DNA from 3 places in the Paenibacillus sp. J22R56 genome. Region 1 is predicted to be linked to each of the others. Evidence: riboswitches for the same ligand, from Rfam matches in the RefSeq annotation. Region 1 holds a riboswitch; each other region holds the start of a gene.
What was found. Region 1 has a riboswitch for ZMP and ZTP ahead of AC0YNT_RS16190 (bifunctional 5,10-methylenetetrahydrofolate dehydrogenase/5,10-methenyltetrahydrofolate cyclohydrolase). Riboswitches for the same ligand answer to the same signal wherever they lie in the genome.

Region 1 (4,200 bases):
GCCGCAACAACCATCATGAGCTTCTTCATACGAGACCCTCCCCTATTTGCCGAACCCTATCTTTCGAAAAGCTTAGAGAAAATATAGGTCATTGTTAGTTCTACGTCAATATTACTGACATTAAATATAGAGTAGTCACTAAAAAGAAGAGATTCATTTGTGCATGATGCACATTAACTGAAATTGCATGTCAGATTAACTGTCGGAAATTAAAAAAGCTGCGGCGAATGGCCTACAGCTTCATTACTCTATATTGTTTTTCTAGTCTTCCAATAGCTCGGGGGAGATTTGATGAAGGTGATGCTTCATATGCTCCAAATAATCGTTAATGAGCCATTCCAAAGTATGCTGTTCTCCACTTGTAAGCCTTATTTGTTTAGCTCTAATCAGATCCTCTGACATTGCCGTAATGACTCGTAACAGAGCACTATTTAAACTTGCCCAAAAGGTGATGATCTCATCTACAGATGCATCCGCATACCGCTGAGCTTCTACCCATTTATCTTGGTTGTACGGGGTTATGGCCAAGGGCTCTGAAGTGTACTGAGCTTGAATCATTCTTGTCAGATTATTTATAGCCGAATCACAGAGATGACCAAGAATTTGAAGGTTTGACCATTTTCCAATGGCATGTGGGGTTACCATCCTTTCTTCAGGCCATGCTTTTAGCTTATCTGGTATTGCCTTGATCAGCTTTTCAAGATGCGCAACAACATTCGTCACCAACAATCACTCCCTTTACCTTTTCTCTTATCTTAACACCCAACCAAACCTGGCATTATGGGGAGAAATCGATAAGAGCCATCAATCGTTTTGATAACGCAAAGTAAATACAAGTGCCCATTCCGTCTTCTTAATGATTCGGAAGTAAGCTCTGCTGTGGACATGTTGTTACCGCTCGAAGCCTGCACACCAAAGGCATACACAGGTTCATCGGCTGCAAACGACGTCTTCTCATTATGCTGAAGCAGTCCCTGCATAGTCAGCTTGCTATTCCAAGGAATCGTTGTTGTTGCAAGACTTGAATTTCCTTTATCATGAACAACATTCACTTTAATTAGTCTTATTTCATCATTCCCCTCGATTGGAACTGTATCAACCGACATAATAACTTCGACTTCACCACTGCTCGGATTTTCCTCTGAACTGTAAAATAGTTGACCAATTGAACCCTTCGTCGCTGCCTTCTTTCCATTCTCCCAAACGTCCAGATCCAACCATACGTTTGGCTGGCTTCCTTCATAAGACAATTTGAAAGCCACTGACATCGAACCAAGGAATGGCTTGAAAATCGCAGCATCTCCTGCAAATAAATCAACAGGGGTTAACGTTATTTTGTTTTCTTTCGCTTTAGTAGTGTCTTCAGTCACTTTGTTCTCATCAGAAGTTCCCGGTTTATTGTTAGTCACTATTTGATTACTTTCATTAGTACACCCAGATATGACGAGTAAAATGATGATCATACCCATTGTTAGCCGCATTGTTAGTAAGCTCCTTTCAAGACAATCGTTTATTAGGAAATTCTACCATATTATTTAATTACTAAATAGAATGAAATGACAATTGAATAAGTTCTAAAGGGCGTAAGATCCTGCTGGGGTCTTATACTGTGCTCATTATGCGAAACTAATAATCTCGAAGGTCCAATAAGACCCCACGAGGGTCTTACGTAGTAGTAGTTATGTGAATTTAGTGATCATAAGACCCTGCGAGGGTCTTATCGCTGCTCCGTCCAGGTGATATTCGAAAAAAAAGAGCTATACCATCGTCATTTTAATGACTAAAGGTATAGCCCTATTGGAGTTTATTACCGTTTGCTTCTTTCCGCAGCCTCAACAGTATGCTTCAACAACATCGCAATAGTCACTGGCCCTACTCCAGCAGGAACTGGAGTGATAGCAGATACATGAGGAGTGCATGCCTCAAAGTCAACATCCCCCACATTGCCTGGATTATAACCGGCATCCAGTACGACAGCACCGGGCTTAATCCAATCGCCTTGAACAAATTTAGGCTTACCTACGGCGGCGACAACAATATCAGCAGTTCGGACATGTTGTTCCAAATTGTTCGTTTTGGAATGGCATGTTGTTACTGTCGCATCTTTGTTCAACAGCATAGCTGAGACTGGTTTTCCTAAAATCGGGCTTCGGCCGATTACGACGGCATGCTTGCCAGCCACAGGCAGCTCGTAGTACGCCAGGATTTCCATAATTGCTGCTGGTGTACAGGAAGGGAATGCCGCGATGCCAAACGCATTTTGAGCAAAGCCTTGCATCGTCACTCCGTCTACATCTTTATCTATGGAAATAGCTTCAAAGGAAGCTCGCTCGTCGATGTGATGTGGGACCGGATGCTGCAAAAGTAAACCATGAACGGATTGATCATCATTTAACTGCATAATCGCTTGTATCAATTGTTCAGTAGTTGTTTCTTCAGGAAGTTCGATCCGAATAGATCGGATACCGACCCGTGAGCATGCATTACCTTTCATTCGGACATACGTTGCTGAGGCAGGATCTTCTCCAACAAGAATCGTTGCCAGACATGGGACGATATCTCTCTCATTGAGCTTGGATACACGGCCTACTAATTGGTTCTTAATATCTGTGGCAACTCGGTTTCCGTCAAGCAATAATGGACTTGATTTCATTAGCTGTCATCCTCTCCACTTGTTATAGAAAAACAGAAAGAGGCAAGGAGAAATCTCCTTACCTCTGCCCAGGCGAACGGCCATATGAAGTATGTGCTCCACCGTGGTACTCCACGTCTCGCCAGTTACACATACTGAACGTTTGATTTCATTTTGCCAGAAACTATTCCGTAGTTCAATAGCTAGCTGTAATTCTTATGTCATTTTGAATAATCGTAGATGTCGACAACTTCTCCATGCTCTATATCTTCTTTAAACAAAAATGCAATGATCTGTTTCGCCGTTTCCTCAGGTGTAGTTAGCATTCCTGATTCCATGACCTGCTTAAACAACTCTACTGTCGGGAGCATAGCTCGATCCATGCTTCTAGCTTCACTTTGCAAGCTGGTGTCAATCATACCTGGCCAGATGGACACAATCTTAACTGGAGCATTTGAGTTATTTTGTTCAAGTGCTACACATTGGGTGAAAACATCTAATCCAGCCTTAGCCGCAGAGTACAAACTCATCCCTGGATGAAGATTTTTTGCAGATGCAGAAGAGATATTAAGAACCCTCTTCTCTACGGACAGTTCCCTTGTATGTTTAATAAAAAAGGATGTTAGAAGGATTGGGGCGATCAGATTCACCTGTATATTACGTGTTATTTCACTGATATCTGCTGCATCTATTGGGGCCACTGGCGCGATCATAGAAGCGTTATTTATGAGATAAAGCCCTTCTACTTGGGACAGATCAATTTGACTGAATATCCTCTCCATTAAGGTTTCAATCGCATCCGTTTGCCCTAGATCGAACTCATAATAAGCCATATTCTCGCTGTTGCTTATTAGAGTTGTATTCCTCTCTCGAGAGACACAATGTAGAAAATGACCTGATGATTGCAGTTGATAAGCGATGGCTTCCCCAATTCCTCTAGAAGTCCCTGTTATAATGAAGTGTTTCATCGTTGCTCCTTTCATTATTGCATCAACCAAGATATGAGGAATAACAGTGCACCAAGGATTAAGACTGCATAGAAGAAATACGCAAACCAACGCAGAACCTTAGGCATACTGTTTAAATCTGTTCTTTGGGCAGGAACACCCATTATTTTCTGATAGTGATCGGTCACATCATTAAATGAAGTTACCGTAGCGGCTGTTTTTTCCTCGACAGGCTGCCCCTTCACTTTTTTATTCAAGTTTTCTAACCCCCTAGTATGAAACGATGTCATTTCGTAACATCATTTTTTAAGCCTCATCGTATACAATTTTCTATTCAATCTGTATTTAATCAGTTAGACGTACTTGAAGTTAATAAAGTTTCCATTTTATTGTAAATATTTGGTTTGAGGCATTGACCACAAAAACCCCATGTGATATATTGTGCATACACAACATACACAATTAATTGAGGAGGTACGTTATGCTGGCATTAGACATTCAAAATTTAAATAAAGCTTATCCAAATTTCCAGCTAAAAAATGTTTCGTTCCAACTGGAACAGGGTTTTATCATGGGTTTTATCGGTGCCAATGGCGCAGGTAAAACAACGACAATCAAATC
Region 2 (4,200 bases), 170 kb from region 1:
AGGCATTTTTCAGTATTTCAAGAAGTCAGGTACCTCAGATAAAACCACGCGCTTCGGGCATTTGGCATGATTCATTACGCTAATTGGGAGCTTTAGTTCAATTCTATATGTCAAAATAAATTTCTGTAAGGTGAAAGAAGGAGGTAGATGATAGAAGTGTTGATTTTGACGGTATATCTGGATTCCCTGTCCAGGATAGACCAGAGGTTGATTCTTTACAATACAAGAGACTCTGTTACTTGTTGGCAAACCATTCAAATGGGAAGCTTTTATCCCTTTGAAGAACCACATGTATCACAGAACTTTTATAAAGCAGAGCTTGGTTGGGAATGCAAAAACTTAGGACAAGAACTTCTATACAGAGGCGGTGGCCTATAAATATCCGAGTTATTAAGCTATTAACTATTTCTCGTCCATGGCTGCCGTCGTATTCGGACCATCCTGTCTATTAGTGTGTATTGAAATCCACTCATACAATGGAAAGTGCGTTTTTCAATTCTATTAAAAGTGCTTATCTGCTAGTAATACCGCACAAACAAATCTATCAATTTTATATATACTATATTATTCCCCAATATAGGAGATGATATAGTGAAAATTAAAACATCAGCTAAGAGAGTAGTAAAGACCAGCGCGATGAAGAAAAAATTGAACACTCAGTTACAAAAGCAAGTTCGGGTGAAAAACACCACTTCGGGTACTGTTAGAAGCACAGGTGTTCTCAAAAAAAATCCGAGTACAACATTTGCCCATACCGAAGTCATGAATCGGAGATCTTCACCGATAACCGCAACCGTTATGGTCTTTAATTGGGATACCAATTCCCCAGTAAGAATTGGTAACAACACCGTTACCATACCAGCCAATTCCCTTAGATTTTTCAATACAAATCTCGCTGATGTCAACGATCACTATGAAGTAGTTGTCATCCTTTCAGCTACTTCAAATGTTATTGTTAACCATTTCGGAGTAGCTGGGGACGTGCCGCAAGATGGTAACATCGTTCTGGATCGTGACCTTATTTCAATTACGTTATAACAAGTTATAAAAATGCGCCTATAATTAGGCGCTTTTTTATTGCACAGTATTATCTAATTGTCTTTTTAAATGCCTATAAATGTTTATATATAAGATCTAAGCTAAGATACATTTAATTCATTTTGAACGGAGGTTGGAAGCTGGACAACCGCGCAATTGGCCGAAGACTACCGGGCAGTACGGCAATCGACGATCACACTGCTGCGCGGGTTTATGACACCCTTCCCGCCCCGTTCATAGACTGATATGAAGAGAGGATAAGACGGGTTGAAAAAACAGCAGCGATTGGTTGCTGACTGGAGCTTTGTCTAAAATGAATAGCAAATAATAATCTCAAACAAGAAAAGTCATTCAGCCTTTGTTGAAGTAAAGGGATAACGAAATTAACATCTTTACTTCAGTGAATATTCTAACTATAATTACAGTAAACATTTGGTATGTGTGACTGGCGTAAACGTGGAGACACACGAGGGAGCACATATTGTCATATGCCGTACGCCTGGGCAGAGGTAAGGGAGAGGTATCCCTTACCTCTGTGTGTTTTAGGAGGTAAGCATGATATTCCAGAGAGAATGCGCTCGATCTGATTTTTAAAAAGTCGAAATAGATGGTGCTGGATTACCAATCAGATTCATTCAGGGAGGAAATAACATGCTATACGAGTTGCGAATCTATACGATTTACGAAGGTCGAATGGATGCCATTCAAGACAGATTTAAGGAGCATACGTTTAGAATTTTCACTAGACTGGGAATGAAGGTCGTGAATTTCTGGATAGATGCAACAGGCCAAAATAAACTATATTATGTGATGGAATTTAAGGATATGGCGCAGCGTCAAAGGCTATGGGAGCAGTTTAAGAAAGACATCGAATGGATTCAAGTAAAACGCAACTCGGAAGAAAACGGAGGGCTTATAGTCGAAAAAATTGATGAATATTTTATGAATCAAGCTGAATTTTTCAGATTGGGAAATTGAACCGAGGGACGGAGAACGTTAGTTCAGACATCACAATGCAGGAGGTTTCGGATGAAGAAGGAATGGATAGATGCAGCAAAGCTATTGGCTAATAACCCCAACCTATCAACCAAATGTCCGGATTGTGGAAGTTACGTACTTGAAGTTGTTGACGTTGATTCCCCTTTAAATGCAGTAGACTTTGAAAGATATATGACTTGTCCTCATTGTAAAGCTCAAGCTGCTTTGAAAATGAGAGAGCTTATGGAGAACGAACTCGGTCCTCCGCGCTTTATTCGTGTTGAACAATACCGACTAGAATTCTTGCCAGCTTTCCTATGGAGGGAGAAAAGTTCACGCTTGATTATATGTGAGATAAACCCTTAAAACCGAGGGACGAGGAACGATACTTCAATAAAACAGCAGCAGTCTAGGACTTTATTTTCTCGTCCATGGCTGCTGCTGTTTCGTTTTTTTTTGGGTCAGTCTAATACTTTATTTTCACTGAACATCGATGCCATCCTGTGATTTGGTTGACCGGGTCGTAGACACACTTAAAAGCTAATACCTTTGAACTAGAAAAATGACAGCCGATCACAAGATCAGCTGTCATTTTTTTTGAAGGGTGAATCATTATCGGATGACAATTATCTCGGCAAGACCGCGTAAATCGCGGTTTTTTTATGTTAATGGGATAATTTTTCTGTTAAATCACGAAATACAACTTTGTACTCAATTATTGACTAGTTAACAATCATCAAACAAAACTGAACTATGCTAGTACTGAATCAATTAAACAGAAAGAGGAGAGAGTGAAGTTGAGAAAAAAATTGCTAATATCCACAATTATTGCTCTAACTATGATGTTTAGTCTGGCTTACGGTGCCTGGGCTGCATCTAATCCGCAGCTTAACGACAGCTCGAAACAAGTGAAACAGGATAATCACGGACAGTCCAAGAAAATAACTCCACTTGGATTTTCGTCTAACACAAGAGCGTCGGATACCTTTTCGTTTAAGACATCTTCAACGATAGACGTATTGAACATGACAAGCGGTAGTGTTCCTTCTTATATTTCTATAAGTGATGGAAAGAATAAACTGGATTTGTCTAAAGCTAAAATGAATGTACTAAAGGGCACAGATGGAATAGCCTACGCGATAACTAATTTACCAGCCGTTAACAAAGCTAAATCGTACAGGCTGGAAATTAATAATTCTAAAATTTCATTAAAAAAAGATGACTTTAAACCGGCCAATTCCTCCAACACGGATCTCCGAATGCTGAATAACGCTATTCACCTATCAAGCATCGACAACGCCAGAAGCACGATTTATATGATACCTCAATATGATGTGGAACAATTGCTTGCCGAAATTGACTCAACCGACCATTCGATTCAGCAATACTCGGTGACAGATCGTGCGGGTATCGAAAAGAGGTTATCTGATCAGATCAAAAATGAGGATAGACTAAATGTAGTTGCTGAAGATGGAACATCGAAGCAGTTTACAATCGAGCTATCCACATTAAAAGCCAACCTCCAGCAATATACAGCAGGTGAAACTCAAGATGTAATATTAGAATACTCAATCCATAGAACCACCCCGGAAAGAAAATATTTATACGGGACGTTAACCTTTCATTTGCCGGATGGAATAAGAGCTTCCTCAACGGATACGTTCGATCTAATTGGCCGTGGCTTCGTGCAATTAAATGATGCGGCTATCGCGGCCGCAAAAGACTATAACCATTCGGGAAGAAACTGGGCTAGAGATATTAATTCGAATGAAGATTTTCGAACCAAAGTGGAAATAACGGACGGTGGAAAGACGGTTTCCATAAAGAATACGGATTTTAGCGCCTACAATGGCGTTGACGTTACGCTTGTTTTGAAGAACAAGAAAATGCCAAGTCATGGCGGAACCTTCAGCGCAACCTTTAGTGGCAAGGCTTATTCAGGGACACCTCGCGAAGCGGATTTTACGGAAACAGGGAAGGCAAGTTTCAATGTTACTTCTAATGTAACAAATTTAGTTAGAAAAGCTGTTGATGTGTCCTATAGCACCCCAACAACTGTTGTACTGGAAGCTGACTCATGGAATAAACAAGCGGTGGTTTATGCAAGTTTAGACAAAGGTTTAACTTGGGTGCGAACAGGAGCAGTATTCAAATCTCAACAAGCGGTGCTTTCGAACCTATTAC
Region 3 (4,200 bases), on a different contig from region 1:
TTTCTGATAGTTGGTGGTTACGGTTTATATTTGTTTATTATGGATTTTAGTTTAAAAAAGGTGATTGAAAACCTCCTACTTCCTCTTAGCTTTACAGCGATAGTGATAGGAATTCAGTTTCTACTTAGGAAGAGACGTGCCCGTGAGAAAAACTGGTCATTGAATGACTATTCCATTGAATACAGAAAGCAACATGTAGACACGGAATTATTAAAGGGATTAAATGCAGCGATATTACCTTGGGAAGCAAGTATCAAGGGTTGGCATTGGATGAGTGGGTTTGGCAATGACCGGGAAGAGGCTTATTTGAATTTAGTGAAGAGATTTGATACCTATAAAAGCGAAGGGAATATCCTGCCCAAACCAGGTGCCGGCGCTCCTCTGGTAATGGCACAGGTAAAGGGGATTAATGATGACGTTAAATAGCAGATTAACCGACAGTGATATTTTGGGAGGAGCCCCAGCGTATATCGGTACAGTATCTCGATACGCTTCGCGAGGGGTGCTCGTTAATCACAATGGAAAGGTTGCCATGATGTATATGGCTGAATTGGATCTTTATAAACTTCCAGGTGGCGGCATAGAGGAAGGTGAGTCACCAGAGGAAGCTTTTTTGAAGCACAGAACAAACGGCCCTAACGGATGCTGAAGAGCAGCTCGGAATGTCCGTTCAATGGCTGACAATCGGATAGGCAATTGAAGTTATGGATAAGACTGCTAACAACAGCAACGCTGATGATTATGGCAATTTTTTTATGCTAATGCGTGATCGAATGATCCTGAAAGAGGCCGCAGGGCTGCTGGAGAAAATGGACCTATTTTAAGTCCTTTTTCCAGTAAATACATTATTGGAAATGCCTATTAAGATTATTGTTTTTATATATTATTCAAATAGGATTCTGGGTTATATGATGGATTAAATATAAAACAAGGGAGAGGAATAAGATGAACAAGTCCATCTATGACTTTCAAGTTAATGAGATTACTGGAGAGCCTATTCATCTGTCTGCTTTCAGTGGCAGGGTTCTTCTAATCGTTAATACAGCAAGCCAATGCGGATATGCCAAGCAGTTCGATGGTCTTCAGCAGCTGTATGAAAAATATTGGATGCATGGCTTAGAGATACTGGGCTTCCCGTGCAATCAGTTCAATGACAAAGAGCCCGGCAGCAATACGGAAGTAGAGGAGCATTGCCGGCGCAATGTTGGAGTAACCTTCTCGTTATTTGAAAAGGTAGAGCTCCGTGGACAAAATGTCCATCCACTTTTTCAATATCTTACGGAGCAGGCACCTTTCCAAGGATATGATCCGGATAATGCTGCTGAGATGTGGATGAAAGATTTTCTCCAGCAGAATCATCCGGACTTATATGACGGCGATGGCGTAAAGTGGAACTTCTCCAAGTTTCTCATTAACCGAGAGGGACAAGTGGTCGGCCGATTTGAGCCAACGACACAGCCGACCGATTTGGAACTGGCTATTGAGGAAGCATTGTCCTCTGACTAGTTTAACAGCAGCCTTTTGGACGACTGTAAGACTGGCTGCGGTCCAATAAGACCCTCTGAGGGTCTTATTGGGTGATTACTGCCTAAAATTAGTAACGATAAGACCCTGTGAGGGTCTTATTTGCTAAATATGGGGGAGACAACTATGCTTTCGTGAGCACTCGGAGATGTAATAAGACCCTCTAAGGGTCTTATTGGGTGATTACTGCCTGAAATAAGATACGATAAGACCCTGTGAGGGTCTTATCGTATCTTATTTCTTGAACTTCGCAGCAAAAGCTGTTTCATCCCCATGGAATACGTTAATATCCACATAGGCATCGATACCGGAGATTCTTCCGCGATTATTAAATTGCCAGAAGGTCCAAGCCCGGTCGTCCTTCAGGGACGGATGCTTCACAATATCTCTGATCCAGATTTCGTAATCCTCGAAGCTTCCTGCAATGTAGCTGTTAAAAGTATCGTAGGTGACATACAGAATGGGCTTCTGCTTGTAATGCTGCTCTAGTTGATCTGCTAGGGTGGTTAGCTCACTTTGGATGAGTGGAGCATCTTTATCCAGACTAATCTCAATATCGATGACTGGGGGGAGGTTGGCAGCCTCATTAGGAACCTCATCAATAAAATGTGCAGCTTGCTGAGCACCGGTACTTTGAGTGGTGAAAAAATGATAAGCACCAATGAGCATGCCATTGCTCTTGGCCTGCTCCCAATTAGACCTGAAATGGCTGTCAGTCATATCTTTTCCTTCGGTAGCTTTGATATAAACAAATTGCCACTTTCCACTGTCAGCGACCTTCTTCCAATCTATTTCCCCCTGATAGTGGGAGACATCGATTCCTCTCACATCATATTTGGCTGCGAACAAGCTGTTATGCCAGATGATCCCCTTGTATTCTAGTACCCCGGCAATAAGGAGTAACAGCAGCAGCCCAGCGATTATTTTATGCCATCTTTTTAGCTTCATGGCTACACTTCCTTCAATGAATACTAGACTTACAAAACATTCCAGTTTTATAGACGATATACTGCCGTTAATTGTTTCAAATCCACTCTTGCTTCCGGCCGATGTTCGGAATAGTATAATAAGTAAATAACTGGTATGTGCGACTGGCGTAAACGTGGATAACCACGAGGGAGCACATATGTCATCAGCCGTACGCCTGGGCAGAGTATTTGTTCACTGGGAAGAGTTTGTTCCCGTGGGACAAATACTCTTTTTAATTTAATTTATTTTTAGGAGGATGAGGGGATGGAACAGGTGCAGAAGAAGAGGAATGTAGCGATTCTGATCTATGACAATGTAGAGATATTGGATTTTACGGGACCGTACGAAGTGTTTATTACGGGCAGTAATTACGGACAGGATTTCCATGTTTACACGGTAGCCGAGCATAACCATCCGATCACAGCATTAGGTAATCTCAGCGTGAACCCTGCGTATACCATTCATGACTGCCCGAAACCCGATATTATCCTCATCCCCGGCGGCCGTGGTGTTCGGCAAGAAATGAACAACAGAGTACTGACAGAATGGATCCACGATTGCGCAGATGAAGCTGAGATTATATTGTCCGTATGTACGGGGGCCTTACTACTTGCTAAAGCTGTCGTATTGGAAGGGATGAAGCTCACCACCTATCATCTAGCTATCGAGGAATTAAGAGAGGTTGTACCTGCATCGGCAGAGATTCTGGATAACGTGAAGTATGTAGATAACGGCAAGATCATTATGTCTGCGGGTGTATCAGCCGGTATAGATATGTCCTTGTATGTAATTGGCAAGCTTCATGGCGAGGAGCGGGCCTTAAAGACAGCGAGGCTGATGGAATATGATTGGATGCCAGGAAAGCATTCCTGATCAAATATAGCAAGCCACTTCAATGATAAGATAACTGCAAATGTAAACGAAGGAGCTGGGTAACTGAATTCCAATGGAACATTATACGAGAGTCCAACAAGTCATCATGTTTATGGAAGAGCAGTTGCAGGAGCCGCTTAGCTTAGAGGCTATTGCCATGGAAGCGGGGTTTTCGGTCTATCATTTTCAAAGGCTCTTTCACGCCATTTCTGGATTTACAGTTCAAAAATACATTCGGAAGAGAAGGTTAAGCGTCGCTGCTGCGGAGCTTCTGGTTACCAAGAAAAAAGTACTAGACATCGCAGTGTCTTATCAATACGGCTCACAGGAGGCATTCACTCGTGCTTTCAGTAGTTTTTTTGGCGTAACACCAGCTAAGTATCGTAAACGGCAGCAACCACTTGTTTCCCAGCATCCAATCGACTTCATTGCTCTAACAGCCAATATTCGAGGAGGGCTGAATATGTACAAACCGGACATAGTAGAGCTTCCTGCCATTCGTATTATCGGGTATAACTACACAACGAATTTAAATAACGAATTGTATTTTGAGGAGATTCCGGGATTTTACGGGCATTTTGGCAGCAATGAATATTTTATGCGTATCCCAAACAAAGCCCGGCCGGCCTTTGCCTATGGTATTTCCCACTCCTTCCATGAGGATGGTGTTTTTTCCTTCCTTATTGGCGAGGAGGTCACAGCATTTGCAGAAGTGGAAGAGGGCTTTGCTTGCATCGAGCTTCCTGCTGGTTCGAAACAGCAGTATGCCTGAGCTTGGGCAAAATACATGGAAGTACATTTATGGCACCTGGCTGCCTAACAGCAATTATGAGC

Region 2: linked by a shared signal. The riboswitch ahead of AC0YNT_RS17060 (NIPSNAP family protein) and the one ahead of AC0YNT_RS16190 (bifunctional 5,10-methylenetetrahydrofolate dehydrogenase/5,10-methenyltetrahydrofolate cyclohydrolase) in region 1 are both predicted to bind ZMP and ZTP.
Region 3: linked by a shared signal. The riboswitch ahead of AC0YNT_RS24680 (DJ-1/PfpI family protein) and the one ahead of AC0YNT_RS16190 (bifunctional 5,10-methylenetetrahydrofolate dehydrogenase/5,10-methenyltetrahydrofolate cyclohydrolase) in region 1 are both predicted to bind ZMP and ZTP.

Annotation. Positions count from the first base shown of each region.
Region 1 is NZ_JBWDNV010000006.1:249,571-253,770, forward strand. Features, by position in the region: gene AC0YNT_RS16175 (BMP family ABC transporter substrate-binding protein) at 1-29, opposite strand, end outside; gene AC0YNT_RS16180 (DinB family protein) at 262-723, opposite strand; gene AC0YNT_RS16185 (hypothetical protein) at 756-1,481, opposite strand; gene AC0YNT_RS16190 (bifunctional 5,10-methylenetetrahydrofolate dehydrogenase/5,10-methenyltetrahydrofolate cyclohydrolase) at 1,808-2,653, opposite strand; ZMP/ZTP riboswitch at 2,713-2,792, opposite strand; gene AC0YNT_RS16195 ((S)-benzoin forming benzil reductase) at 2,854-3,615, opposite strand; gene AC0YNT_RS16200 (hypothetical protein) at 3,615-3,836, opposite strand; gene AC0YNT_RS16205 (ABC transporter ATP-binding protein) at 4,061-4,200, shown strand, end outside.
Region 2 is NZ_JBWDNV010000006.1:420,454-424,653, reverse strand. Features, by position in the region: gene AC0YNT_RS17070 (hypothetical protein) at 592-1,038, shown strand; partial or broken gene AC0YNT_RS17065 (DinB family protein) at 1,174-1,248, shown strand; ZMP/ZTP riboswitch at 1,470-1,550, shown strand; gene AC0YNT_RS17060 (NIPSNAP family protein) at 1,690-2,016, shown strand; gene AC0YNT_RS17055 (hypothetical protein) at 2,068-2,382, shown strand; gene AC0YNT_RS17050 (hypothetical protein) at 2,814-4,200, shown strand, end outside.
Region 3 is NZ_JBWDNV010000011.1:4,262-8,461, forward strand. Features, by position in the region: gene AC0YNT_RS24665 (hypothetical protein) at 1-426, shown strand, start outside; gene AC0YNT_RS24670 (glutathione peroxidase) at 946-1,506, shown strand; gene AC0YNT_RS24675 (glycoside hydrolase family 25 protein) at 1,759-2,472, opposite strand; ZMP/ZTP riboswitch at 2,602-2,681, shown strand; gene AC0YNT_RS24680 (DJ-1/PfpI family protein) at 2,758-3,366, shown strand; partial or broken gene AC0YNT_RS24685 (effector binding domain-containing protein) at 3,440-4,200, shown strand, end outside.